Regions from separate parts of the Bacillus sp. AMCV2 genome, predicted to be linked through region 2. Evidence: riboswitches for the same ligand, from Rfam matches in the RefSeq annotation. Region 2 holds a riboswitch; each other region holds the start of a gene.
What was found. A riboswitch is a leader RNA that binds a small molecule or an ion and turns the genes downstream of it on or off. The one in region 2 is predicted to bind S-adenosylmethionine.

Region 1: linked by a shared signal. The riboswitch ahead of metN (methionine ABC transporter ATP-binding protein MetN) and the one ahead of metE (5-methyltetrahydropteroyltriglutamate--homocysteine S-methyltransferase) in region 2 are both predicted to bind S-adenosylmethionine.
Region 3: linked by a shared signal. The riboswitch ahead of AC0OMA_RS19910 (5-methyltetrahydropteroyltriglutamate--homocysteine S-methyltransferase) and the one ahead of metE (5-methyltetrahydropteroyltriglutamate--homocysteine S-methyltransferase) in region 2 are both predicted to bind S-adenosylmethionine.
Region 4: linked by a shared signal. The riboswitch ahead of AC0OMA_RS10255 (2-hydroxyacid dehydrogenase) and the one ahead of metE (5-methyltetrahydropteroyltriglutamate--homocysteine S-methyltransferase) in region 2 are both predicted to bind S-adenosylmethionine.

Annotation. Positions count from the first base shown of each region.
Region 1 covers NZ_JBVYIB010000002.1:3,188,644-3,195,860, reverse strand. The annotation lists gene fadE (acyl-CoA dehydrogenase FadE) at 1-279, shown strand, start outside; gene AC0OMA_RS16625 (arsenate reductase family protein) at 390-746, shown strand; gene gcvH (glycine cleavage system protein GcvH) at 813-1,196, shown strand; gene AC0OMA_RS16615 (YusG family protein) at 1,252-1,488, shown strand; gene AC0OMA_RS16610 (toprim domain-containing protein) at 1,566-1,928, shown strand; gene AC0OMA_RS16605 (thioredoxin family protein) at 1,930-2,250, shown strand; gene AC0OMA_RS16600 (SCP2 sterol-binding domain-containing protein) at 2,357-2,701, shown strand; SAM riboswitch class I at 2,816-2,924, shown strand; gene metN (methionine ABC transporter ATP-binding protein MetN) at 3,031-4,056, shown strand; gene metP (methionine ABC transporter permease MetP) at 4,049-4,717, shown strand; gene metQ (methionine ABC transporter substrate-binding lipoprotein MetQ) at 4,731-5,555, shown strand; gene AC0OMA_RS16580 (carboxymuconolactone decarboxylase family protein) at 5,841-6,218, shown strand; gene AC0OMA_RS16575 (YuzK family famiily protein) at 6,412-6,549, shown strand; gene sufC (Fe-S cluster assembly ATPase SufC) at 6,743-7,217, shown strand, end outside.
Region 2 covers NZ_JBVYIB010000002.1:1,378,873-1,386,089, forward strand. The annotation lists gene guaD (guanine deaminase) at 270-740, opposite strand; gene AC0OMA_RS07345 (histidine phosphatase family protein) at 875-1,501, shown strand; gene metE (5-methyltetrahydropteroyltriglutamate--homocysteine S-methyltransferase) at 1,542-3,830, opposite strand; SAM riboswitch class I at 3,958-4,113, opposite strand; gene isp (serine protease Isp) at 4,246-5,205, opposite strand; gene rsbRB (RsbT co-antagonist RsbRB) at 5,428-6,261, shown strand; gene thiX (HMP/thiamine ABC transporter permease ThiX) at 6,294-7,058, opposite strand; gene AC0OMA_RS07370 (ABC transporter ATP-binding protein) at 7,033-7,217, opposite strand, start outside.
Region 3 covers NZ_JBVYIB010000002.1:3,857,116-3,864,332, forward strand. The annotation lists gene yxjL (two-component system response regulator YxJL) at 1-600, shown strand, start outside; gene pepT (peptidase T) at 650-1,882, shown strand; gene AC0OMA_RS19890 (hypothetical protein) at 1,987-2,115, shown strand; gene AC0OMA_RS19895 (hypothetical protein) at 2,414-2,668, shown strand; gene AC0OMA_RS19900 (LURP-one-related/scramblase family protein) at 2,796-3,284, shown strand; SAM riboswitch class I at 3,350-3,456, shown strand; gene AC0OMA_RS19905 (5-methyltetrahydropteroyltriglutamate--homocysteine S-methyltransferase) at 3,450-4,577, shown strand; SAM riboswitch class I at 4,646-4,752, shown strand; gene AC0OMA_RS19910 (5-methyltetrahydropteroyltriglutamate--homocysteine S-methyltransferase) at 4,830-5,966, shown strand; gene AC0OMA_RS19915 (3-hydroxybutyrate dehydrogenase) at 6,019-6,792, opposite strand; gene AC0OMA_RS19920 (CoA transferase subunit B) at 6,809-7,217, opposite strand, start outside.
Region 4 covers NZ_JBVYIB010000002.1:2,035,020-2,042,236, reverse strand. The annotation lists gene AC0OMA_RS10290 (methyl-accepting chemotaxis protein) at 1-1,334, shown strand, start outside; gene AC0OMA_RS10285 (YozQ family protein) at 1,447-1,740, opposite strand; gene AC0OMA_RS10280 (hypothetical protein) at 1,784-1,906, opposite strand; partial or broken gene AC0OMA_RS10275 (hypothetical protein) at 1,975-2,101, shown strand; partial or broken gene AC0OMA_RS10270 (UPF0715 family protein) at 2,170-2,575, shown strand; gene AC0OMA_RS10265 (hypothetical protein) at 2,978-3,271, opposite strand; gene AC0OMA_RS10260 (molybdopterin oxidoreductase family protein) at 3,338-5,380, opposite strand; SAM riboswitch class I at 5,528-5,619, shown strand; gene AC0OMA_RS10255 (2-hydroxyacid dehydrogenase) at 5,703-6,737, shown strand; gene AC0OMA_RS10250 (FGGY-family carbohydrate kinase) at 6,755-7,217, shown strand, end outside.

The sequences.
Region 1 (7,217 bases), 1.8 Mb from region 2:
ATGGAATCAGCCGTGCTCAGAACGGAAAAGGCCATTGCCGCACAAGGCGCTGAAAAAGCAGCGCAAAAGGTGCTGTACACAGAAATTTTCGTTCAAGAGGCCTTTAACGAAATTGAAGCGCATGCGAAGGAATCCCTTATCGCAATGGAAGAAGGAGATTCACTCCGCATGATGCTTTCCGCTCTGCGCAAGCTGACACGCGTAACGCCTAAAAACGTGATTCAGAAAAAACGCGAGGCGGCGGCAGGCATTTTTGAGGCTGAGAAATATATTGTCTGATTGGCCATGAGCTCCGCATGCGCGGAGCTCTTTTTTAAGAAGCACTGTTTTAGGTTTTTAAAACAAACTGTGTTAAAATAACCTCGATTATTTTATTGAGGGGGAAGAAGATGTCGTTAACTTTTTACTGGTACCCTAAATGCGGAACGTGCCGCAAAGCAAAGAAGTGGCTTGAAGAGCATGGGAAAGAAATAAACGAAATACATATTGCTGAGCAGCCGCCAAGCAAAGAAGAATTAAAAGCGCTTTATGAAAAAAGCGGGCTGGATCTCAAGAAATTTTTCAACACGAGCGGCATGAAATACCGCGAGCTCAATCTCAAGGAAAAGCTGTATCACATGTCAGAGGACGAACAGCTCGAGCTGCTGGCTTCAGATGGTATGCTGATTAAACGCCCGCTTACAACAGACGGCGAAAAAGTGACTGTCGGATTTAAAGAAGACCAATTTGAAGAAAACTGGGCTTAATGTAAATTTTTTTTGAAAAGTGTGGTATCTTCTAATTATAGTGCTGTAAAAAATGGAGGGATTCAATTGAGCATACCAAAAGATTTGCGTTACTCAGGAGAACACGAGTGGGTAAAAGTTGAAGGAGAAAAAGCCAGAATCGGAATTACGCATTTTGCCCAGTCCGAACTAGGCGACATCGTGTTTGTCGAACTTCCTGAAGTGGGCGCTGAAATCAAAGCGGACGAGCCATTCGGCAGTGTTGAATCCGTTAAAACGGTATCTGAGCTTTATGCACCGATTAACGGAACAGTTGTGGAAGTAAACGAAGATCTTGATGACAGTCCGGAATTCGTCAACGAATCTCCGTACGAAAAAGCATGGATGATCGTCGTTGAGCCATCTGACGCTTCTGAAATTGAAAAACTGATGACAGCAGAGCAATACGAAGAGATGACACAAGAAGACTAAAACAGGATAGCCGTAAAAGCAATTGGACACGCTAACGTTATGGGAGGTGTCCAATATGGCTTTCGACAAACAAAAGCTCGATGTCACCAATGACGTGACAGGCCGCTTTCAAAATGGCCGGCTCTCGTTATATCATGATAATGAGATGATCGGCCAAATGACAAGCATGAATGAATATGAGCTTAAGTCCGGTTATTCCTTTGAAAATGAGAAATTTTATAAGACAGCCGATGTGGTCTCTGGAGACGACGCAAAATATGTAGATTGTGACTACGAAAACGGCTGGTGTTAATGTTGGCGGTGAATTTCACTGCCTTCTTTTACAATCTGAACGTTTCAAATTTGACGCGGCAGGTGAACAAGATGAAGATGGATGAGCTGGAAAAGGTTATGATTGTCGAGGGGAAATCAGATAAAGAGAAAATCGAAAGCGTCCTGAATGAGCCGGTGCGCATTATCTGCACAAACGGAACAATCAGCCAGCTGAGGCTTGAGGAATTGGCTGACGAGCTTTATGATAAAGACGTCTATATATTAGTTGATGCTGATGAATCAGGTGAGAAATTGAGAAAACAGCTGAAGCGTGAATTTAATGAAGCCTGCCATCTCCATATCGACAGAGCCTATAAGGAAGTAGCGGCTGCGCCCAGGCACCATGTCGCCTCTGTATTGCTGCGTGCGAATCTGAATGTCCATACTATTTTTCTTGAAAGAAAGTCCCGAGGTGTATAGCATGAAAGAACTCCAAGAACACGAACTTGACCACATTGAAGATGATGTGTACCTTCTATATTTATATACTCCGTTTTGCGGCACCTGCCAGCTTGCAAGCAAAATGCTGACAGTGGTGAAAGAAATGCTGCCTGATGTCGCCTTCTATCAAAACAATGTCAATTACTCTCCGACATTCGCAAAAGCGTATCAAATTGAAAGCGTCCCTTGTTTTCTGCTGTTTAAAGGCGGAAAGATGGTCGAAAGAGGATATGCATTTTATTCCGTTTCTTATTTATATGAGCTGATCAAACAAAAATCATCTTCCGCATCCCATTTATGACATATTTCTCAGCATATCCAATGAAATTGTCGTTCGTTTTATAAAGGGGTTCTTGCGACAAAGAGAGAAATGTGTATGTATGACCAACAAATAGGAGGTTGTACATATGGAGAAAGCGGAAGTTTTAGAAGATGAGTATCAGCATCTGTTTTTAAAACCCCTTTTGAATGCCTCAACATTGCTCATTACCTTCCAAGGAGAAGCAGAAGCCTTAACCGTCTCAATAAACGAACAGGGAGAAATGAAAAAAGTTTCCCCGCCCCAAACGTCCAACCTGACCTTTTACGGAAACCAAACAGAAATTATTGATTTATTGCACGGAGACATTTCCCTTCAGCACCTGATTCAGAGCGGAAGCCTCAAAGTAAAGGGATCATTCAGGGCCCTGTTAAAACTGGAAGCCATTCTCTGGCTGACAAATGGATTTTTTCAGAGGATTTTAAAAAATTAAAAAATAATAAATTATTATAATAGTAAAAGTTGACATCATTTATTTTATTGACATTTAATCATTCGCCGTGCTATTCTACATTAAGAATTTCCGGACGAAAAAGACTATATATTTCTCTTATCAAGAGAGGTGGAGGGAAGTGCCCTATGAAGCCCGGCAACCATCAACGCTGTTGAAATGGTGCCAATTCACACGAAGCGTTCAGCGCTTTGAAAGATGAGAGAAAGGCATTTTATATAAGCCTTTCTGCTCAAGTGTGCAGAAAGGCTTTTCTTTTGCAGAAAAAAACCGGAAGATTTCTTAGAATAGTGTTAAGGCAGGTGATTGCTTTGATCAATCTTCAGGATGTTTCAAAAGTTTACAAGTCGAAACATGGAGATGTCAATGCTGTCCAAAATGTCTCGCTTTCCATTAAAAAAGGTGAGATTTTTGGAATTATAGGATATAGCGGAGCTGGTAAAAGTTCCTTAATCCGTCTGCTGAACGGCCTTGAGAAACCAACCTCAGGAACCGTGGAAGTGGCGGGAACCAAGATTAATGAAGTAAATGGACGCGGTTTAAGAAAAGCACGCCATGAGATCAGTATGATTTTCCAGCATTTCAATTTGCTTTGGTCGCGGACTGTCAGAGATAATATCATGTTTCCTTTGGAAATTGCCGGGGTGAAAAAGAGCGAGCGGATCAAGCGCGCCAATGAACTAATTAAACTGGTAGGTTTAGAAGGAAAAGAAAAATCTTATCCGTCTCAGCTGAGCGGCGGGCAGAAGCAGCGTGTCGGAATTGCCAGAGCGCTTGCAAACAATCCGAAGGTTCTCCTTTGTGACGAAGCGACATCAGCATTAGATCCGCAAACGACAGATTCAATTCTGGATCTATTGTCCGATATTAATGAAAGACTCGGTTTGACGATTGTGCTGATTACGCACGAAATGCATGTCATCCGCAAAATCTGCAACAGAGTCGCCGTCATGGAAAACGGCAAGGTGGTCGAAGAAGGCGAGGTTCTCGATGTCTTTAAAAATCCAAAGGAACAAATGACAAAACGATTTGTTCAACAGGTGACAGAGCCGGAAGAAACGAAAGAGACGCTTCAGCATCTTCTTGATGATACAGCATCAGGAAAAATGGTTCAGCTCACATTTGTCGGTGAGTCAGCTGAACAGCCTCTGATTACAGAGATGATCAGAAACTTCAATGTCAGCGTCAATATTCTGCAAGGGAAAATTTCGCAGACGAAGGATGGGGCTTACGGTTCACTGTTCATCCACATTGACGGAGACGAGGAAGAAGTGCAAAACGTGATCCGATTCATTAATGACAAACAGGTGAAAGCAGAGGTGATCACGAATGTTTGAAAAATACTTCCCGAACGTTGATTTAACTGAATTATGGAACGCGACATATGAAACACTTTATATGACGCTGATTTCTTTACTGTTTGCTTTTGTCATCGGGGTCATCCTCGGCTTGCTGCTCTTTCTGACGAGCAAAGGAAGCCTCTGGCAGAATAAAGCGGTCAACTCTGTGATTTCGGCCGTTGTTAACATATTCAGATCGATTCCGTTCCTTATTTTAATTATTTTACTATTAGGTTTTACGAAATTTTTAGTCGGCACGATCTTAGGGCCAAACGCCGCATTGCCGGCGCTGGTAATCGGCTCGGCACCATTTTACGCGCGCCTTGTTGAAATCGCGCTGCGTGAGGTGGATAAAGGTGTGATTGAAGCCGCTAAATCAATGGGCGCGAAAACGTCTACGATTATTTTCAAAGTGCTGATTCCGGAATCAATGCCTGCTCTTATTTCTGGCATTACGGTTACTGCCATCGCTTTGATCGGCTCAACGGCAATTGCCGGAGCCATTGGTTCAGGAGGCCTTGGAAACCTTGCGTACGTAGAAGGATATCAGTCTAATAACGCTGATGTTACCTTCGTTGCTACTGTGTTTATTTTAATCATCGTGTTTATTATTCAAATCATCGGTGATCTAATAACAAATATTATAGACAAACGATAAGGGAGGATTTACATTGAAAAAGCTATTTTTGGGTGCATTACTGCTTGTATTTGCAGGAGTTATGGCTGCCTGCGGTTCGAATAACGGCGCTGAATCCGGCAAGAAAGAAATTGTCGTTGCGGCAACGAAAACACCGCATGCGGAAATTTTAAAAGAAGCTGAACCATTGCTGAAAGAAAAAGGCTATACGCTGAAAGTGAAAGTGCTTAGTGATTACAAAATGTACAATAAAGCTTTAGCTGATAAAGAAGTGGACGCGAACTACTTCCAGCACATTCCTTACCTTGAGCAAGAAATGAAAGAAAACACAGATTACAAACTTGTGAATGCCGGTGCTGTTCACTTAGAGCCATTCGGTATTTACTCTAAAACATACAAATCGCTGAAAGACCTTCCAGACGGTGCGACAATCATTCTGACAAACAACGTTGCTGAACAAGGCCGTATGCTTGCAATGCTTGAAAACGCTGGATTAATCACTCTTGATTCTAAGGTGGAAACAGTTGACGCAACATTGAAAGACATTAAGAAAAACCCGAAAAACCTTGAATTCAAAAAAGTAGCGCCTGAATTAACGGCAAAAGCATATGAAAACAAAGAAGGAGACGCGGCCTTCATCAATGTAAACTATGCGATCCAAAATAAATTAAATCCTAAAAAAGATGCAATTGAAGTAGAATCAACGAAAAACAACCCATACGCTAACATCATCGCAGTAAGAAAAGGCGAAGAAGATTCTGCAAAAATCAAAGCGCTGATGGAAGTTCTTCACTCTAAAAAGATCAAAGACTTCATCGAGAAAAAATACGACGGAGCTGTGCTTCCTGTATCTGAATAACACTGAAACCCCGGATGAGAAATCCGGGGTTCAATTATTGACAAAGCCCTAAAACGATATTCGTTTTAGGGCTTTGTCATCTTTTCAGCGTGATTGAAAACCCTTGAAGTCTAGGAAGGCCGAGCATTGGAGCGGAGCGAATGTTGTAATTCGTGAGCACCAACGCGCAGGTCTGACAACGAATGCGAGGGTTTGCTGACACGGTGAAATCCCGGATGAGAATTCCGGGGTTTTTTTCGCGTATTTTCCTAAAAGCTGTTCATAATAAAAAGGAATGTTAAACAGATGGAGGGATTTTCTTTGAATCAAGACAGAGGAAGCATGCAGGACGCGCTAAAACAATATAAACATGGTTTAGGCACATTTGAACAAAAGATGCCCCTGATGGGAAGAAAATTTAACGAATTTACTGAACAGTGCTTTGCCGGGAATTCTCTGACTGAAAGAGAAAAACAGCTGATCGCCCTCGGAATTGCCATCAATGCTCAGGACGAATATTGCATGATCTATCATACAAAAGGCTGTCTTGATCAGGGAGCGACAGAAGAAAACATTCTCGAAGCTGTCAGTGTGGCAGCGGCATTTGGAGGCGGCGCGGCTTTCAGCCAAGGCGTGACAGTCGTTCAACAGTGCATTGAGGAATTCGGAAACACCACGCATTAAGAGAAGGAATATTCCGAAAAACCATTCTCATTTGATCTGAAAGGATGCTTTCGTCTCATCTGCCGCTATTTCACGCCATATCGTTTTTGCGGCATCCAACGCAGCACTGGTACAATAAAAAGCAAATATATGAAGGGATTGATTCATTATTTGCAGCAGCCAGGACAGACTGAACCTCGATTATACGTCAGAAATGGAAAAAGCGATGCAGCTGTCACATGGAATTGGATACGAGGAATACGGACGCCGGCTGGAAACAAGAATGAAAGTAGAGCGGCAGAGAGAGCTTGATTATCAAAAAAGCAAGCGGATTTCTGCGGGCGCTTATTGAGAAAATCAATCTTTTAAAAAAGGGTGGGAATCCACTCTTTTTCTTTTTCAATCGCTTTAATAAAGTGCCGATCTTTGTTAAACTTGAGGAATGTGCGAGGCACGATAAAAAGTTGTATTTACTTTTCATTTGTTATAAAATTAGAATGAGAATAAAATGAGAATAATGATTATATATTTTTGGAGGTATAGATATGGCTGCTTCAACATTAACGATCAAAGATCTTCACGTTGAAATCGAAGGAAAAGAGATCTTAAAGGGTGTAAACCTTGAAATAAAAGGTGGAGAATTCCACGCAGTAATGGGCCCGAACGGAACTGGTAAATCCACTTTATCAGCTGCTATTATGGGGCATCCTAAATATGAAGTAACAAAAGGCAGCATCACGCTTGACGGCAAAGATGTACTGGAGATGGAAGTGGACGAGCGTGCGCAGGCAGGCTTATTCCTTGCGATGCAGTACCCAAGTGAAATCAGCGGTGTGACAAATGCCGACTTCCTTCGCTCAGCAATCAACGCGCGCAGAGAAGAAGGCGATGAAATTTCTCTTATGAAATTCATCCGCAAAATGGACGAAAACATGGAGTTCCTTGAAATGGACCCTGAAATGGCTCAGCGCTATCTTAACGAAGGTTTCTCAGGCGGGGAGAAAAAACGCAACGAAATCC
Region 2 (7,217 bases):
GGTCTGAGACATTTCTTATAAATGGATTCAGACTTATATCCATTATGAATTGACGCGGAACGGGGTAGGAGTGGGCACAGATTATTGATAAAACGTCAGAGAAGCGATCACAGCGTTTAAAGCCTGCAAAAGTTACAGATGAAGGGGGCGGCTGGCTCGGTGTCTGCCAAGCTGAATTCCGGCTCGCATGATTGCTGTTTTGTATTTGCACAGGGCAAAGCGGCTACTTGGAGAAATAACAAGGATCAGGCCGCACATGCCTGATCCTTTTAATATTCTTTCTTGTTGGCAAAATCCCGCCATGCCTGAAACGGGGATAAATGCTCCATAAGAGTCACTTGATAAAAGGGGATCGTTCTTTCTTCAGCAGGTTTATCAATTTCTTTATAAATGAATGAATCATCAAACCCGGCTTCGGCAGCGTCAGTGTGCTCAGCTGCATAGAAAACGGCTTTAGGCCGGGCCCAGTAGATGGCGCCCAAGCACATTGGGCATGGTTCACAGCTCGTATACAAAATGCAGTCATCAAGCTGGTATGCTCCTAGCACCTTACAGGCTTTCCGAATAGCAGTGACTTCCGCGTGGGCAGTCGGATCATTGCTTGTTGTGACGTTGTTCTGTCCCTCGGCAATAATGACTCCGTCTTTCACGATAACGGCTCCAAAAGGCCCGCCGATTCCTGCATTCACTCCTTCACATGCGAGAGTGACAGCCCGTTTTAAGAACGTTTCATGATTCATCCCAATCCCTCCTGTCAATAGAGTGTTATTAGTATAGCCGAAAAAAGGGCAAAGAACATTCTCAAAAAAGTGTAAAATAAACAAAGTTTTTGGGGGATTTGCTAAGATAAGAGGAGAAAAGAGGAGGGGTAATCATGCTGCATTTATATATTGCCAGACACGGACAGACCCAATGGAACGTAGAAAAACGGATGCAGGGCTGGATGGATTCTGATTTAACAGAACTTGGGCTGTACAATGCCCGTGCTCTTGGGGAGCGTCTGAAGGATATTGAATTGAATCAGGTATACATCAGCCCGAGCAAGCGGACAGAAGAGACAGCAAAAACCGCACTAGGGTCGCGCAGGCTCCCGCTGGTGATAGATCATATGTTCAGAGAAATGTCACTGGGCTCATGGGAAGGGAAAAAACAAGAGGATATTGAAAGGGACGAACCAGATCTTTTTCACGCTTATTTTCATTATCCCGAAGCTTATCGCCAGCAGGGAAGTGAAACGTTTTTTGACTTTGAAAACCGGGTAAGGCTGGCACTCCAAACGATTTTAGACAGCCATTCTTCCGGTAATGTTCTCTTGGTTACCCATTCTGTCTTTATATTAATGCTGTTAAATATCATAAAGGGAAGACGCGTTAATGACATATGGAATTCTGCTTACATACATGATACATCATTGAGCCTTGTGGAATTTGATGAAAATGGAACAGCCGAAATAATAATAGAAGGGGACGGGAAGCATCGGAAACCGATTTCCGCTTTCTAATAGAAAAAACCATCTGCCAAATGCAGATGGTTTTTTCAAATTATACTAGCTGTGTCTGCTGTGCTCTTGCCTGTTTTGCGGCTTCAACCATGTTTTTCAATGCTGCAACCGTTTCTTCCTGCTGTCTTGTTTTCAATCCGCAGTCCGGATTTACCCAGAAGCGGTCAGTCGGACAGACGGCAAGCGCATCAACGATAATATTGTACATTTCTTCAGTTGACGGCACACGAGGGCTGTGAATGTCATATACACCAAGGCCAAGCCCTTTCAAATACGGGTGGTTTTTTAAGTAATCTAAAAATCCTCCGTGGCTTCTGCTATGTTCGATTGTAATCACATCGGCATCAAGATCATTGATTGTATCAACGATATCTTCGAAGTTGCTGTAGCACATATGTGTATGAATTTGTGTCTCGTTTTTCACGGAAGAAGTGGTTAATCTGAATGCTTCTGCCGCCCAAGTCAAGTACTCATCCCAATCGCGGGTTTTCAATGGAAGGCCTTCGCGCAGCGCTGGTTCATCGACTTGAATGATTTGAATGCCTGCGTCTTCAAGCGCTTTAACTTCTTTGCGAAGGGCAAGCCCGATTTGGAAGGCGATTTCTTTCCTCGAGATATCGTTTCGAGGGAAAGACCAGTTTAAGATTGTAACCGGGCCCGTCAGCATTCCTTTTACATGCTTGGAAGTCAATGACTGTGCGTAGACTGTGTCTTTCACTGTCATCGGTTCAATAAATTCAACATCTCCGTAAATGACTGGCGGGCGGACACAGCGTGAGCCGTATGATTGAACCCAGGCATATTTAGTGAAGGCGAAACCGGCCAGCTTTTCACCGAAGTATTCGACCATGTCTGTCCGTTCAAATTCGCCGTGAACAAGGACATCAAGCTCCAATTCTTCCTGAATATCAATCCATCTTTTTGTTTCCGCATTGATAAAGTTTTGATACTGTTCATCGGACCACTCAGCTTTCCGCCATTTTTGGCGTGCGCTCCGCACTTCAGCAGACTGCGGGAAGCTGCCGATCGTTGTCGTCGGCAAAAGCGGAAGGCCGAGAGATTCATTTTGCAGGGCTAAACGTTCTTCAAACGGAATCGGGCGCTTGAAGTCTTTATCAGTTAATTGCTCAAGCTCTTTCTTTTGTTCAGAATTGGCGCCTGTTGCAAACTGTTTAAGCGCCTGGATATCAGCCTTAGCCTGCTGAATCTCTTCGCTGATCGCCGCTTTTCCTGATACTAAACCTTCTTTCAAAGCTGTCAGCTCGGCCAGCTTCTCTTTTGCGTAGGACAATCCGTTCAATAGGTCTTTTTCCAAATGCTCATCAGGGTGTTTCGCTACCGGAACATGCAACAGGCTGCTGGAAGGCTGAATCCACAGTTCATCAACTTTTGCAATGCTGAGAATATCAAGAACGGCATCGAGACGCTCTTCAAGGTCCGCTTTCCAAATGTTGCGTCCGTCGATAACGCCGGCTGCCAGCACTTTGTCTGTCGGAAAACCATGTGTTTTAAGCTGTTCCAGGTTTCTGCCTTTGTCGTGAACGAAATCAAGGCCAATTCCCTGAACCGGGTAAGAGATCAGCTCTTCATACGCATCAACAGAATCAAAATACGTCTGCAAAAGCACATTCAAGGATGAAAGCTCACTTGTAATGCTTTCAAATAACTCTTTTGCGCCGCGGACATCTTCACTAGAGGCGGTAACGAGCGCCGGCTCATCGATTTGAACCCATTTTACGCCTTCTTCTTCAAGTTCTTTCAAAAGCTGTACATATAATGGCACAAGGCGTTTTTGGATCGCTTTTGCTTCGGACGGTTCATAGCCTTTAGCGAGCGTAACGAACGTATAAGGGCCGACAATCACAGGCTTTGTTTCCACACCGTATTCCTGTTTGATCCGGCGATAATCTTCGAGTTGTTTGTTTCTTGTCAGACGGAACTCAATGCTCTCGTCATATTCCGGAACGATGTAATGGTAATTTGTATTAAACCATTTTGTCATTTCACTAGATACAGCGTCTTTGATTCCGCGGGCGATAGCGAAGTATGTATCGGTAGCGTCAGTCAAATGTCTGAACCGTTTCGGGATCCAGTTGAAGCTGACTGCTGTGTCGAGTACATGGTCATACTGTGTGAAATCAGAAACAGGCACAACATCAATCTGCTGGTCAATTTGTGTTTTTACTGCGGATAAAAATAGTTCGTCGATTTGCTTTAAAAACGTATCTTTATCAGTACTGCCTTTCCAATACGCTTCAAGTGCTTTTTTCCATTCCCGGTTCAGTCCGATTCTCGGAAATCCTAAATTCGATGTTTTGATGGTTGTCATTGTTTCTCCTCCTTTATATGTAAAACACTCTCTTTAACCCGCGGATACAGGCTGCTAAGAGGTTTTCTCACAACAAAAAGCCTCTTTCCCATGAGAGAAAGAGGCTTTTCTACGTAAAACACTGCCTCTCTCATCTCTCAGACACAATCTGATGGAATTAGCACCGTGCCTTATGAGACATCAGTCTCGGCGCGAAAAGCAGTGCGCCCCATTTCACAATGGTATTACGGTCGGTTGCTGTTGGGGTCAAAAGGCCAATCCCTCGCCCAACTCTCGATAAGAGAAAATGTTATTAATTTTTTGAAAAGTTGAATCATTTGTTGGTAATCTTAACAGTAATTCAAATTCATTGTCAACATAGAATTTGAAATTTTTATTTACATGATGTGGTGTATATTATATAAGAAAAATAATCTTATAGGGTCAACAAATGTGATTGCTCTGCTTTTTCTGCGAGCTCATCAGGAGCTGTTAAATACAGGAATCCATTGCCTGCCAGCGTTTTTGCAATATCAAGAGGAAGTGTCCTGCGGATTAGCTGTGCGAAAACCTCAGATTCAGAAAGCTTTCTTTGAAATGATTCTTCTTCATAGCTTTTGATTAAAGCAAGCGCACCGCTGACATGAGGGGCAGCCATTGAAGTGCCGGTCAGCTTACCGTACTTCTTGTTGGGAAGGGTGGATAAGATGTTTTCTCCTGGTGCCACAAGGTCAATCTCTTTATTTGCGTTAGAAAATTCTGATAATTCTCGCGCTACAGAAACAGATCCAACTGCAATCACTTCATTATAAGCTGCGGGGTAGGAAAGCTCTTCTGTGCGTTCGTCGCCGTCACCTTCATTTCCCGCTGCACAAACGACAAGCACTCCGTTTTTCACTGCGTTTTTCACTGCTTCTTTTAGCTCTGGCACATCGCTTGGCCCTCCAAGGGACATTGAGATGATGTCGACTTTCTGTTCCACCGCGTAGTTGATGCCGTTAATTATCCATTCGTATTGTCCGCTGCCGTTCTCGCCGCCAAGAACCTTCACAATCAATAGGCTTGCCTCAGGCGCGACTCCGGCAATGCCTCCGTTTGAATCATTAGCTGCAATTGTTCCGGCGACGTGTGTGCCGTGTCCGTTGTAGTCGGAAATCGCATCTTCCTTGCCGCCGTCGTCATCCGTGAAGTTCTTTCCGCCGATGATTTGATTTTTTAAATCAGGGTGGCTTGTGTCGCAGCCCGTGTCTAATACAGCAACTTTAATATTTTTGCCTTTTACCCCTTTTGCCCACATTTCTGGCGCCTTAATCACTTTAATGCCCTCAGGAAGCTCGTTTACATCCATGATCTGCTCATTCGTCACATACGGGATCAAGCGGATTTCACCATTCATAAAAAAGCCCTCCTTTTTTATGCTTTCAAGTGGATTCAAGGGTGTTGCCTCATATTATATGAAAAAAGCAAGCGCTCGGACAGAGCCATTTGAAGCATTTTGAAAAAATAGGATACACACCAAAGAATTAGTAATCTTCAAAATATTGGATGGCTTCGGCGTGTATGACTGGGATTCAACTGTAAGTCAAGTTATAATAGTGTTGGGGAAAGGAGCAGTGTCATGAAACTGAATGAAAAATTATATGCATTTTTTTCAGAGCATGTGGAACAAATGGCCGAGGAATGGATTGAAACGATGGAGGAAAGTGATCCGAATTCGCTTTACGCCCTACATAATGCAACAGTAACGGAAGAATTGAAAGAGCAGGACAGAGAATTTTACCGGCATCTGAATTACATGTATGTTTTACCGGAAAAACAATTTCTCGAAGAGTTTCAAGAGTGGGTCATTGAGCTGACCAACGATCAAAAACATCTCGACACACCGGTTCAGTATGTCATTCGGGAGTTTATGAGAAACAGGAGATTATATACGAAGTATTTTGAGAAGTTCGCAGAAGAAAATGAATCAGCGTTTGAACCGGGAGAGAAGCAAAAATGGGCAGATTTGATTGTAAAAGTATTTGATTTCACCATTTATACATTCGTTGATCACGCTGAAATGAATGCCAAGCAGCAATTAAACGCCCAAAGAGAAATGATATTGGAATTAAGCTCACCTGTCATTACCCTGAGCAAATCAACAGCTCTGCTGCCGCTTGTCGGTGACATTGATACCGAACGGGCGAAGTTTATTCTGGAAAACACGCTTCAAGCTTGTGCGAAAAGACGTGTGGAGCATCTGTTAATCGATCTGTCAGGTGTTGTTGTGGTGGATACGATGGTGGCGCACCAGATCTTTAAATTGATTGAGGCGCTTAATCTGATCGGTGTCCGGTCAACCCTGTCAGGAATCAGGCCTGAAATTGCGCAAACTGCTGTACAGCTGGGGATTGACTTTTCGAATATTACTATTAAAACCAACCTTGCCCAAGCATTAAATTATCATCAATAAGAAAAAATCCGCTATCGTCGATAGCGGATTTTTTATGAGGCAAAACAGAAAGATACGAGAAAAGATCCTGCGAATAACAAGAGAACGAGGCAAAAGAACAGCCAGTCGCGCCGGTTCACGCTCAATGTCCTGTAATATGTCCGGTTTCTGCTTCCTGTAAAACCTTTCGATTCCATCGCAAGCGCTGTCCGTTCCGCTTTTCTGATGGCGCTTGCCAATAGCGGTATGGTATATCGTTTTAACGCACTGATTTTATTAATGATGCCGCTCTCCGCCGCTCCTCCTCTGATTTTATGAGCCTGCTGAATCAGCTGGACCTCATCCTTTAGCAGCGGAAGAAAGCGAAAGCCTGCAATGACACCGTACGCGAGCTTTGGTGAGAGCCTGCACTGCTGGACAAGGCTCAGCATAAATAAAATCGGATCGGTTGTAAAAACAAACATCATCGATAAGGCGGAGAAGCATAAAATACGAAACCCGAGAGAGATGCCGACAGACACATTATCGCTGTTAATTGAGATAGGGCCTGCTTGAAACAAAAAATTATCCGGTGTTGTCGGCACCTTTCCAAAAACTGCGGCTGTCCACACGCATCCGAATGCTAAAATCAAAAACGGAATCGTAAACAACAGCCATTTTTTCAATGGGATTCCGGCCGCCAGTAGAACGCCCGCAACGATGATGATATAAAAACATGCCGGAGTGTAAGGGTTGTAAATAAACGACAGCATGACGACACAACAAAAAACCGCCGCCGCTTTCACAGTCGGATTAATGAGATGTAACGGCTGCTTCATCACGCACCTCCTCTTGATATGCCATCCATTCATATAGAAGGGGAAGGGTGAGCTTTGCTTTTTGGACAAGCCCTGTTTCTTGAGAAAACAACTGCGCTGGAGATCCGTCAAAGGCCAGGCCCGTATCGTGAAGCACAAGCACGCTGTCAGCATACGAAG
Region 3 (7,217 bases), 2.5 Mb from region 2:
GGCTTCCGCTACATCATCAACGCACAGACGGATATGACGGTTTCTGGCGAGGCCGGCGACGGTCACGATATTATAGCACTCGCAAAACAAACAAAACCCGATGTCATCCTCATGGATGTCCAGATGCCGCATTGCTCAGGCATCGAAGCGGCAAAAGACATTATGTCCGCACTTCCAAATACAAAGATAGTCATTTTAACCACCTTTGACACGGAAGAATACGTATTTGAAGGCATCCGTGCGGGCGCAGTCGGCTATCTGCTGAAGGATACACTTCCTGAAGAGTTGATAGATGCGATTCGCGCTGCGGCGAGAGGCGAGGCGATTTTTCGTACAGTCACAGCTGCTAAAATTATCAGTGAGACATTTCGGGCGAAGCAACAGCCCCATGCCGAAGAACTGGCAGAGCCGTTCACCAAAAGAGAGCTTGAGGTTCTTCAGCAAATGGCCTACGGACTGAGAAATGAGGATATTGCTGAAAAGCTTTTCGTCAGTGAAAGCACTGTGAAAACCCACGTGCACCGCATCCTGCAAAAATGCAATGCCCAAGACCGGACACAGGCAGTCGTTTTTGCCATTCGAAACGGTATTGTGCAATAGAAATCCCTCATCCCGCCATGCTAAAATAAGACAAAGGAGATGATTGGAAATGAAAGAAGAAATCATTGAACGGTTTACTACATATGTAAAAGTCGACACACAGTCCGATGAATCCGTTGACACTTGTCCTTCCACACCCGGCCAATTGACATTAGGAAACATGCTCGTTGATGAATTGAAGTCCATCGGCATGCAGGATGCAGCTATTGATGAAAACGGCTATGTCATGGCAACTCTTCCCTCCAATACTGAAAAAGACGTGCCGACAATCGGCTTTCTCGCTCACGTCGACACCGCTACAGACTTTACCGGCAAAAACGTGAATCCGCAAATCATCGAAAGCTATGATGGAAAAGACATCGTTCTTAACGAACAGCTGCAGGTCACCCTGTCACCTGATCAATTCCCTGAGCTGTCTGGCTATAAGGGCCATACACTCATCACCACAGACGGCACCACCCTTCTCGGCGCAGACAATAAGGCCGGTATCGCTGAAATCATGACAGCCATGGATTACCTCATCAAACACCCTGAAATCAAGCACGGCACAATCAGAGTCGCCTTTACGCCTGATGAAGAAATCGGAAGAGGGCCACACAAATTTGATGTGAAACGGTTCAATGCATCCTTTGCCTACACGGTTGACGGCGGGCCGCTCGGCGAGCTTGAATATGAAAGCTTCAATGCCGCTGCCGCAAAAATTACGATTAAAGGCAACAACGTACATCCCGGAACAGCTAAAGGGAAAATGATCAACTCTGCGAAAATCGCGATGAAGCTGAACAGCCTGCTGCCGGCAGACGAAGCGCCTGAATATACAGAAGGCTATGAAGGCTTCTACCACCTGCTGTCGATTCAAGGAGACGTAGAGGAAACAAAGCTCCACTACATTATCAGAGACTTTGACAAAGAGAATTTCCAAAACAGAAAAGAAACAATGAAGCGTGCCGTTGAAGAACTTCAAAACGAATACGGGCAAGACCGGATTCTGCTGGATATGAACGACCAATACTACAACATGAGAGAGAAAATTGAACCTGTCATCGAAATCGTCAACATCGCCAAGCAAGCGATGGAAAACCTCGGCATCGAACCGAAGATTTCTCCCATCCGCGGCGGCACCGACGGATCGCAGCTGTCCTACATGGGGCTTCCAACGCCAAACATCTTTACAGGCGGGGAAAATTTCCACGGCAAATTTGAATACATCTCAGTTGACAACATGGTCAAAGCCGTAAATGTCATCGTTGAGATTGCAAAGCAGTTTGAAGCGCAAGCATAATGCCAAAAGCCAGTCCAAAAAAGGACTGGCTTTTTTGTGTGAAAGTGAAACATTTTAAACGCGTCCTCCGTAAAACAAGTATCAACAAATGAGGAGGAAAAACAATGACAAAACATGCAATCGCTGCAAAGAGTCTCTTGAAAAAATGGATCATTTCCAGGCCGCTTAACATGCAAAAGAAATCCAGCCCATTTCAAAAAATCAGAAAAATGTTCAAACGCTTCTTCAAATAAAACATTCAAATCCCCTAAATACAATCCGTATTCACCCGTACCGCCCAAATGCTCCGTAATTTGGGTTTTTTGTGTTCAATTCCGCAAAATAGGGTATAAACCAAACAAGCAAGAAAACAGCACCCAAAAACAGGTAATTAGAATTACATAAACTTAGGTTAAAAGTTATATAAAGGAATTTATTTTATCGTCGATAGTAACTATAGAACCAATCATCAACAAGAGCAAACAGCGTAATTCAAGACTATTTTCAGGTCATCAGGTTATACTGTTTTAGAGGGACAGTTTCTCGTTATTTATTGATTTAGAATTTTTTGAATACTTTTTGACTTTTTATCCGTACAATAGAGAGTACCAAAACTTTTTTTGGGAGGTATGTAATATGATCCTATTTATTATCATCGCATTATGCGGCTATCTTCTTTTTTCTTTCAGCAAGGACAATCGCCGCAAACCGCAAAAGACAAGCCCTCTGCCAGCAGCTGCACCTCATCACAACAACCTAATCGACCTTGACGCCATCCGCCAAAAACGCCGGATGCATCTTTCCTAATTCTATATTTCAAACGAAAAGGCTGCTGATCACGCAGCCTTTTAAAATTGTTTTGATTTAGAGCCTGAAACCTTTTCGCCACCTATCCGTAATTTCATACAAGGCAAACCCAAAGGAGACTTCAGCAATGATCGAGTTATTTATGAAACAAAAAATGTTCTCATTTAAAGATGCATTTCACATTTATGACCGGGATGAACAAGAAACATTCAAGGTGGAGGGACGTTTTTTCTCGTTAGGAGACTCATTACAAATGACAGATACATCCGGAAAAACGCTCGTTTCCATAGAACAAAAACTAATGTCTTTATTGCCGCGCTATGAGATTTCAATTGGCGGGAAAACAGTTTGTGAGGTAACGAAGAAAGTAACGTTTTTCAAACCGAAATTTGTGATTTCCGGGCTTAACTGGGAAATCGATGGTGATTTATGGAGGGATGAATTCCAGCTGACGGACGGGGAAAATGTCCGGATGTCAGTGAGCAAAAAGTGGCTCAGCTGGGGTGATTCCTATCACTTGCAGATTGCAAACGAGGAAGATGTTCTGATTTGCACTGCCATCGCTATCGTGCTTGATATGGTTTTATATAACGATGAAGATGAAAGTATTTTCTAAAAAGCATTGACAATTGATCCAAAAGTAATAATATTAAGATAATTGAAATCTGAATATGAAGTTGTACCTTATCAAGAGAGGTGGAGGGACTGGCCCTATGATACCCGGCAACCGCTGTTTCAAACAGAATGGTGCTAAATCCTTAAGAACATTGCGTTCTTGCAGATGAGGCGGAGATTTGATCGTTCAAGCTCTTCCTTCACAAAGGAAGAGCTTTTTACATGCTCAATATTCGGCAGTTTGCTTCGTTCCGTTCCGGTGAAGGAAGCCCGGCAAAAAAAAGCGACTGGTGAGATGACAGCGGAACAGCTTCGTGATATCGAAAATCAAGAGATCACCCGCATCGTGGAAAAACAAAAAGAAATCGGTCTCAACGTGGTAACAGACGGGGAATTCCGGCGTTCCTGGTGGCATTATGACTTCCTGGAAGGGCTTGACGGTGTGGAACCGTTCATCCCGGCTGAGGGGATTCAGTTCCATAACACAAAAACGAAAGCGCGCAGCATCAAAGTGACGGGAAAACTCGATTTTACGAGCCACCCAGCGCTTGCTGATTATCAATTTTTACATGAGATTGCCGGTAACGCGACGCCAAAATTGACCATTCCCAGCCCAAATATGCTGTTTTTTGGCGAAAAGGCGGATAAAGGGATTTATGACGATCAAGAGGAATACTTTCATGATCTGGCCCAAGCGTACAAAAAAGCAATCAAAGCCTTCTATGATGCTGGCTGTCGTTATCTCCAGCTTGATGATACGTCATGGTCTCTCTTCTTTGAGGAAAAAGGCAGAGAGGTTGTCCGGGCGCTCGGCGGTGATCCAGAAACATTGCCAGCCATATTTGCCAAAACAATTAACGATGCCGTCGCAGACCGGCCTGACGATTTAACGATCACAATGCACATTTGCCGCGGCAACTTCCGCTCAACCTGGGCGGCATCAGGAGGGTACGACGCTGTAGCGGAAACGATTTTGGACGGCTTAAACCTTGACGGCCTTTTCTTGGAATACGATGATGACCGCTCAGGAAATTTTGATCCGCTCCGTTTTGTGAAACGCAAGGATCTGCAAATTGTGCTCGGCTTGATCACATCGAAATACGGCGAGCTTGAAAATCCTGAGGATGTGAAACGCCGCATCAATGAAGCCGCGCGTTTTGTCAGCTTGGACCAGCTATGCCTGAGCCCGCAGTGCGGTTTCGCCTCTACAGAAGAAGGCAACCTTCTGACAGAGGAGCAGCAATGGGCAAAGCTTCGCCATGTCATCGACATTGCCAACGATGTGTGGAGATAATCTATCATTGACAGAAATAGAAAATGTGTGAATAATAGATACTATCAGAAAATTTCATAAAAAGGTTTTCCTTATCAAGAGAGGTGGAGGGACTGGCCCTGCGATACCCGGCAACCGCTGTTTAACAGAATGGTGCTAAATCCTTTAGAGCAATGATTGCTCTTGAAGATAAGGTTGAGATTGTCACGCAAGCTCTTCCTTATCCAAAGGAAGAGCTTTTTTATATTTGAATGGAAAGAAGGAATGGACAACATGTCACAACAAACAACACCCGCAGAACAAAAATCACTTCAAAGAAAAAAACCGCCGTTTCGCGCGGATCAAGTCGGAAGCCTGTTGAGATCTGAGCCCGTCAAAAAAGCGCGGCTGCAAAAAGCGGCCGGCGAAATGACGGCTGAACAGCTTCGCCAAATTGAAAACGATGAAATCATCCGCATTGTGGAAAAACAGAAGGAAATCGGCCTGAACGTCGTGACAGACGGGGAATTCCGCAGAGCATGGTGGCACTTTGATTTCCTGGAAAACTTAGATGGCGTTGAGCCGTTTACTCCTGAGCACGGAATCCAATTCCATAACGTACAGACAAAAGCACGCGGCATTAAAGTCACAGGTGATATCGACTTTTCAACTCACCCAATGCTTGAAGATTATTCATTTCTCCATAGCATTGCCGGTGACGCGACGCCAAAGATGACGATTCCAAGCCCGAATATGCTGTTTTTCCGCGGAAAACTGGAAAAGGATGCGTATAAAAAAGATTATCACCTTTTCCAGCATGATGTATCCAAAGCATATAAAAAAGCGATTCAAGCATTTTATGACAGAGGCTGCCGCTACCTCCAGCTTGATGATACAGCGTGGGCCGTTTTCTTATCAGAAAAAGGCTTAAAACAAATCGAAGCGTTCGGAACAACGCCTGATGAGCTTCGCCAGCTGTTTGCGAAATCGATTAACGACGCGATTGCAGACCGCCCGGATGACTTGACGGTAACCATGCATATTTGCCGCGGCAACTTCCAGTCCACTTGGACAGCGGAAGGCGGCTATGACGCAGCCGCCGAAACCATTTTTGACGGCTTGAATCTTGACGGACTTTTCTTAGAGTATGATGATTCACGCTCAGGCGGATTTGAGCCTCTCCGTTACGTAAAACGGTCTGATCTTCAGCTTGTTCTTGGCTTAGTGACATCTAAATTCGGTGAGCTTGAAAATCCGGATGACGTGAAACGCCGAATCGAAGAAGCGTCCCGTTATGTAAGCTTAGACCAGCTTTGCCTCAGCCCTCAATGCGGATTTGCTTCAACTGAGGAAGGCAACAAGCTGACTGAAGAACAGCAATGGGCGAAGCTCCGCCATGTGGTTGAGATCGCTAATGATGTTTGGAAATAAGCAAAGAAAAAACACACTTGATTCCCTAGCGGAGCAAGTGTGTTTTTTTATGTCACTGTGCGGTGTAGCCCCCATCAAGGACGACAGCCTGCCCAGTGACGCCCTTCGCCTTCTCGCTTGCCAAAAACACGGCATAATCCGCAATTTCCTTGACGGAAAGCAGTCGCTTTTGCGGCACAAGCGGAAAAATGACTTGTTCAAGTACAGAGTCGTAAGGGACATTTCTAGTTTTCGATAGATCGCTAAGCTGATTGCGTACAAGCTGGGTATCGACATAACCCGGGCAGAGCGCATTGACTGTTATGCCGTGGGGCGCGCCTTCCAGCGCCCCGACTTTTGTGAGTCCAATGACGCCGTGCTTGGCGCTATTATAAGCGGATTTCCCTGCAAAGCCGACTAATCCATTAACAGACGCGATATTAATGATTCTGCCAAACTGCTGTTTTTTCATGATCGGAAAAACATGCTTCATTGCAATAAAGGGCGCCGTCAGCATGACCTTGATCAGCTGTTCAAAGGTGTCTGTCGGAAACTCTTCAATCGGAGCGACGTGCTGAATACCGGCATTGTTCACCAAAATATCCAAGCGGCCGTATCGTTTTTGGATGACGTTCACCGTATCAGCAACTTGCGCTTCCTTTGTCACATCATACGGAATGGCCGCCGCGTCCAAGCCTTCTTCTGCAAGCTTGGAGGCTGCTTGTTCACATGCTTCCGGACGGAGGTCTGAAACGATGACGCTAGCGCCTTCACGGGCGAATTCTCTTGCCATTTCGAATCCGATTCCGCCGGCAGCCCCCGTCACCAAGGCGACTTGTTTTCTCATGTCAAACACCTTCCCATTAAGAATTGAGTACAGACTGGCTTACAGCGAAATCAGCTTCTGTTTTTTCATAAACCTCTTCAATTGTGACACCATCCTGAAGCTCCGTCAGTGTCATGCGGCCGTTCACAAAATCAAATACAGCCAAATCCGTAATCAGCCTGTGCACGACTTTCTGGCCTGTCAACGGAAGGGAGCATGTTTTTTTCACCTTTGATTCACCATGCTTATTGACGTGCTCCATGATGACAACGATTCGTTTCGCCCCGTTGACGAGATCCATAGCGCCGCCCATCCCTTTTACCATTTTGCCCGGGATCATCCAATTGGCCAAATCCCCCTGCTCCGAAACCTCCATTCCGCCAAGAATAGCCAAATCGATATGCCCGCCTCTTATCATCGCGAATGACTCAGCGCTGTCAAAATAA
Region 4 (7,217 bases), 660 kb from region 2:
TGAATCAGCAAGTAGTAACAGCCTACTCTTCAAATCCGAAAAAAGCAGAAACCATCCATTTTGGAGAAGAAAGAACACTAAGAAAAGAAGGCGTAGACCCGGCTGTCAATAAGCTGTCTGATCGCCTGGATCAAGAGGTGGAGGATCTAAAAGATGAAATACGAGGCAATGGGAAAATGAGTCAATGGCTCATCATCATTGTCACCGGGATATCAGTTATATTAGGCGTTGTTTTAAGCATAATGCTGTTAAAGTCCATAATGGTGCCCCTAAGAAGTATAAATAAGCAGCTGGAGGAAATTGCACACGGCGACGCTGATTTAACCAAAAAAGTCATTGTGAAAAATAAAGATGAATTTGGCCAGCTTGCCCAATCGTTTAATTCTTTTACTCATTCATTAACTCAAATTGTGAAGCAGATCAGCAGCTCATCTGAACAAGTTGCTGCTTCCTCCGAAGAATTATCGGCAAGCGCAGAAGAATCGAAATCAACATCTGAACATATTTCCCGAGCCATGCAGATGGCTGCCGAAAGCAATGTGAAGCAAAGCTCAATGACAGAAAAGAGTGCGGAATCCATTACTGAATTATTAGACAGTATATCATCTGTTGCTTCAAATACAGGGAACATAGTGGATCTTTCTTCTTCGATGAGAGACAAGGCTGAAATAGGCTCTAAGTCCGTCAACAAGATGTTAGATCAGATGAAATTCATTGATAAGTCTGTAGATTCAGCCGGCAATGGATTGCAAACATTGGTAGCGAGCACAGCAGAAATCAGCGATATCTCTTCGCTTATCACGACGATTTCAGAGCAGACAAATTTGTTGGCACTAAATGCAGCGATCGAGGCGGCCAGAGCCGGAGAGCAAGGAAAAGGATTTGCTGTGGTGGCAGAAGAAGTTCGGAAGTTGGCGGATGAAACAAATAAATCTGCAAACCACATCCAATCGGTGGTAGCGACCATCCAAAATGAATCGATAGAAACGGTAAATAATATTAAGGTTGTTCAAGAAAATGTGAGCTCAGGCATTGTTCTTTCTCAAGAGGCAACAGGAAATTTCAATGAAATACTGAACCTTGTGGAACAGGTCACTTCTCAAATACAAGAAGTCGCAGCGGCAACTCAACAGCTTACATCAGGCGTCGAAGTGATTCAGCACACAGTTCATACATTGGCCGTTGGAACAAAAGAAACGTCTGCAAATACAGAAGCGGTTGCAAATTCATCACAGGAACAGCTTCATTCAATGGGGGAAATCTCCTATGCCGCAGAATCTCTATCTCAGTTGGCAGAAGAACTTCAAACCGTCATTAATCGTTTTAAATATTAAACAGGCTACTTACGTGCAACCTCCATCCTATTCGGTGGGGGTTTGCTACTTTTACTGTGGTGTTTCTAAAAACAGAGCTAACTGACCTTTTAAGTTAGCTCCGTTTGTATGGCTAGTCCAAATTTTGATCGATCGTCCCTTCAAAATAGTCATCGCTGACCTGTTCATGAGTTTCAGCCAATCCTTTTTCTAATTGCGTGCTTCCTTTATAATCTGAGGGCTCAAAGTATTTCCCGGCAACATCTGTTGTGTCATTTTTGTTTTCTTTGTTATGAGTTTGTGTTTCAGTGTTTACACTTTCTGTCTCAGTATTGCTGCTTATAGATTGCTGAAAATCATATTCCTTGTCTAATGAAGAAAATCTTTTATAATCATCAGGTCTGTCGGCTCCATTTTTTTGAGTCACTTTTCTTCCTCCAGATTATTGATATTTTAGTGCGGGTAAGAACTTATTTCGTTCTTTTAGGCTCAGAACCATGTTTTTTAGGATTATCTGCTTTAAAAGCTGTTTCAGTCTCATGGTCATTTCTCATTTGTTCAATACTTGAATTTTGAATTCCCTTTTTACTCATTGGTTTCACTCCTTTACGAAAAGTGTTGAATATCAACTCTTCTTATTTTGTCTGTTGATCAGGTATTCATGCACTTTTTTCATTCGCGCTTTGGCCAATCAGGAGAGGCATTTTCATGCCAGTCGTATTATTTAATAAAAAGTCGTATTTTTGAAACTTTTTATCATCGCATTGTTGGGGAAGACATCTCGATAAAAGAAATACAAAGGTTGTGAATTTATACTAACAGCACTGTGAATAAATCAAACAAGGGGGATGAAAAAATGAAAAAAAGCGCATCATATTATTTAATGACATTAGGGCTATCCAGCCTTACATTTGGTTTGTTTTTAGGGTTTTATTCTTTCGTTATGTATGGCGATATGATAATTGCATTGTTTACGGCAGCAATTGCTTTGTTATACGGTTTTGTGGTGTATGGCCTTTTTGCTGTTCTGCTTCAAATGAAGTTGCAGAAAAAAAGCGAGAACATTCAATGTCATGTACCTATTGATTTACAGTGTGGTTTCATTTATCGCAGCTTTCCTGTTTTTTGTTATCAATGAACCTGCATCAATAGCATGGACATTGCAATCGTACTTTTATTATATGTTAAGTGTTGCAACTGCAGTGATTTACTGGTTATGGGATTCTCTGATCCTTTATAAACGTACAGGTTCCAGTATATAGGCTAAATTTTACCAATCGGAGAAATATGGAGGTTCAATAAAAATTCAGGGTATTGCACTAACATTGCTGCGTGAATCTAAAAGCTTTAGGTTTCATATTTTTTTAAAAAAATCCTCCGCCGCGGATAAAGGCGCAGTATGGGGACACAATGAGAGCACACATTCAAACCGAATAGGTTTTCTAAGTGTTTTACGATACATACGTTCATCAAGAACATCACGTCATCAATGGAATATAAAAACTATTGTTGTGGAACGGGCATCTCGAGCCGTTTGAGGAAAGAACATAGATGGTGGTTTATCGTTTTATCAGCGCTTATGGAACAAAGTTTTGGTGGCGGTCAATCCATACAGCTAAACAGAGGAGAGCGTGACAATGAATCTCGCTCTCCTCAGATTTGTTTTATTCACCCTGATGTTTTTCAACTAATGTGAATGTCCAATCTTTTAACATATGTTTCTGTACATATTTTTTTCCGTTTATTTCGATGTAAGGCAGGTCTGCCATGTCTCCAGCTAACTGTTTTGCTTCAGACGTTGTTATTCCTAAAAAAAGTCCGATGTAAAAGTAAATATCCCGTTCTTTTATAAGCAAGATATCATTTTGTTCATTACCTTTTGTATGGTTCATCTGCTTTAAGCCTTCACCGATAAAATATCCAGCCAAAGCAATACCAATTCCTAAAAAAACGTCCATGTGTATGCCTCCATTATGTCGATGTTATGTTATACGGGCTTGGCATACTCCGGGTTTCATTATTTTTCAAACCTTTTCAATCTGTACACGGCCTGAAAAAAAGGTGGCGCCGCCGCCCATATCGGACAATCGGTCTGGGGTTAGCGCGTTTACAAGCTGTTTTTTTCCTTGTTCATCCGCCCATAATCCTTGGCTGACAACGACACCTGGCAGTACTTGTTCTCCAACTGCAGCGGTCAGCTGGCATTCTCCCCGGCTGTTCCAAATTCGTACAGGTGCCCCATCAACGATTCCGTGTTCTTCAGCATCTTTTGTGTTGATAAAGAGCTTTGGCGTCTTTTCAAGTTTGATGTGTTTTTCATTATTGGAAAATGTTGAGTTTAAGAAATTATGGTTTGGCCCCGGAACATACATAAACGGATGTTCATTATCGGTTACAAGAGGTGTATATGTCGGTAAAGCCGGGAAGCCGTCTTGTTTCATTTGTTCTGAATATAATTCTATTTTTCCGCTTGGCGTTGGAAGTTCGCCCGGAAACAGTGGCTTTTCGCGTTTCGCTTTCATAAATGAATGCTTAGCAAGTGCATCGTAATCAATCTCTGCCAAATGCGGATTATCTGGATGGTCAAGCGCCTGGCGGATTAATTCTTCATCTGAATCTTTAAGCTCCTGGTCTGTGAATCCCATTGCTTCAGCCAGTAATCGGAACACCTCAGTGTTAGACTTGCTTTCCCCATATCTCTTGATCACCGGCTGCTGAAGCTGAATGTAATGGTGCCAGTAGGAGGTGTAAAAATCAGTATTTTCAAAAGCGGATGTTGCAGGCAGTACAATGTCCGCATATGCAGCCGTTTCCGTTAAAAACAAATCATGAACCACAGTAAACAAGTCTTCCCGCAGCAAGCCCTGTCTGACCTTGTTTGCTTCCGGCGCAACGACGGCCGGGTTTGTTCCGTAAATAAAAAGAGAGCGAATCGGCGGGTCTGTTTCCAAAAGCACCTTGCCAAGCTGATTCATATTAAACGAACTCGGTGTGCGCCCTTGCAATAAGTCGGGCCGCTGCAAGGCATTTGTGTTATATTCTAAAATTCCGCTGTTATGCTTAATTGCGCCGCCCCCTGTGTGCAGCCATTGGCCGGTGATCGCCGGAAGACAGGCAATCGTCCTTACAATCATCCCGCCGTTATCGTGATGCTGGGGTCCGTTTCCGATTCTGATAAAAGAAGGGGAGGTTTCCCCGTACATTTTTGCCAGTCGGTAAATATCTTTGGTACTGACACCGGTGATCATCGACACCTTTTCAGGATCATATTGTTTCACGTGTTCACGGAGCTCTTCATAGCCAACCGTGTACTCGGACAGAAATGCTTCATCATGAAGGTTTTCTTTAAATAAAATGTGCATGATGCCAAGAGCAAGTGCACTGTCGGTTCCAGGCTTTATTGGAATAAACCAATCTGCGAGACGTCCTGTTTGATTTTTATGCACATCGATCACTACAATTTTGGCACCTTGTTTTCGCGCTTTTTGGGCGATTGTAATTTGGTGCATGTTTGTGCTGACCGCATTGATTCCCCAAAAAATAAATAGTTTTGTATGAATAGTTTCCTCAGGATCGATTCCCGCGCTTATGCCCATTGTATATTTATAGCCTTCAGATCCCGCTTTGCTGCAAATCGTCCGTTCAAGCTGGCTTGACCCCATGCGGTAAAAAAAGCGGCGGTCCATTCCTTCAGCTGTCAATTTCCCCATGTTTCCGTAAAAGCTGTAAGGAAGTATGCTTTCAGCTCCCTCTTCATCAATCAGCTGTTTCCAGCGGGAGGTGATCGTATCGATTGCCTCTTCCCAGGAAATCGGTTCAAATATCGCTTGGCCTTTCGCACCTGTTCGTTTGAGCGGTGTAGTCAGCCGCTTTTCATCATAGATGCGCTCCGTCATATTCCGGACTTTGTTGCATATGTTTCCAGCTGTGACAGGATGATCAGGGTCTCCTTGCACTTTTACGATTTTCCCGTCTTTTTTATGTATTAACAATCCGCACTGGTCCGGGCAGTCCAGCGAGCAAACGGATTTGAAAATGCCGTTTTGTTGTGTGGCAAAAGATTTCATGGCCCAGTTCCTCTCTCTAGTTAGATATTTTGTAAGAATTATAACATTTCCGATGATAACGTCAATTCTGAAAAAAGAGATTGACATCAATATGAGACTTCTTTATGATAAACGTATTCTTTATTCTGAAAATTACATACTCAACATTTTCTATCCAGAGAGGTGGAGGGACTGGCCCTATGAAACCTCGGCAACATTATTGTGCCAATTCCAGCAAGCGACAGCTTGAAAGATAGGAAAGCAAGGTTTATACCGGCGTCTGCCTGTAACAGAGCGCGCCTATATATGAATCTCTTTCCATCTTCGGAAAGAGATTTTTTTTATGAAAAATACGATGAAAAGGATGTTTTGCACCATGACGGTTTTGGTTACAGCACCGTACAACGAAGAAGGACGAAAAGAGCTAGAAAACTTGTTTGGCTCAGTTGCTTATCAATCTTGGAAGGAACAAGGCCGGGCATATCGGGAAGATGAACTCATTCAGCTGCTAAAAGCAACAAATGCGACAGGCTTGATTACTGAGCTTGATCAGGTAACAGACAGCGTATTTGCTTCTGTTCCCGAACTTTCATTTGCCGGTGTTTGCAGGGGAATGCCCTCCAATGTGGATGTGGCAGCTGCCTCAAAAAGAGGCATACCTGTTTTTTATACACCAGGGCGGAATGCACAAGCCGTTGCTGAAATGTTTATTGGAAATGTGATTACCTTTCTCCGCCATACCAGCGTCTCGAATCAATGGCTGAAGGATGGAAAGTGGGACAGTGATTACCTACAGGCTTATGTCAAATTTAAAGGAAATGAATTATCAGGAAAAACGGTTGGCATGATTGGGTTCGGGGCGGTTGGTCAAAGGATTGCAAAACTGCTGACTGCATTTGACTGTAAAATAAAGTATTACGATCCATACATTCAAGACGATCATCCGCTGTATGAAAAAGTATCTCTTAAAACGGTGTTTTCAGACAGTGATATCGTTTCTGTCCATCTGCCTCGTACTGAGGAAACACTTGGACTTATTGATCGGAAGTATTTTGATCTGATGAAAGAGAGTGCGATTTTCGTCAACACTTCAAGAGCAGTTGTTGTAAACCGTGAAGATCTTTTATCTGTATTAAAAGAACATAAAATCAGAGGTGCGATATTAGACGTTTTTTATCATGAACCTCCAGAGGAATCAGATTATGAATTGATTTCATTGCCTAATGTTCTGGCAACACCGCATCTCGCTGGAGCAACATTTGAAGTGGAGGATCATCACGTGACGATACTGAATGAAGCCCTCAAAAAGTGGAAGGGTGAAAAAACTCTTAATATTCCGACAGTGTATAACAAGGACGAACTGAAAACAGGGGGATAAGAAAGGAGGCTAAGAGAATGAAAAAACAAAAAGGCTATCTCGTTTTTGATATTGGCACAGGCAATGCGAGGGTAGCGGTCGTGAGTGTAACTGGCAGTGTTCTAACAGTTGAACGGGAGGACATTGTGTATTCCACAGAGACGCTTTACCCGGACAGCCGTTATTTTTCTCCTCAGGTGCTGTGGAAGCAGGTGATGAATTTGGCAAAACGTGCGCTATCCCGTTCGCATGATATTGACATCATTGGTTTGACATCGACGAGCCAAAGACAGGGAATTGTTCTGATCGATCAAAACGGCAATCCTTTTCTCGGGTTGCCGAACATCGATAATCGCGGTCGAGAGTGGGAGGCGAGCATTCCCGATCGGGAAGAGATATACAGCCGCACAGGCCGCCTGCCAACCGCACTTTTTTCTGCGCTCAAGCTTTATGGATTAAAACAGCGCCAGCCCTCTTTATGGGAAAAGACTGCAAGCTTTA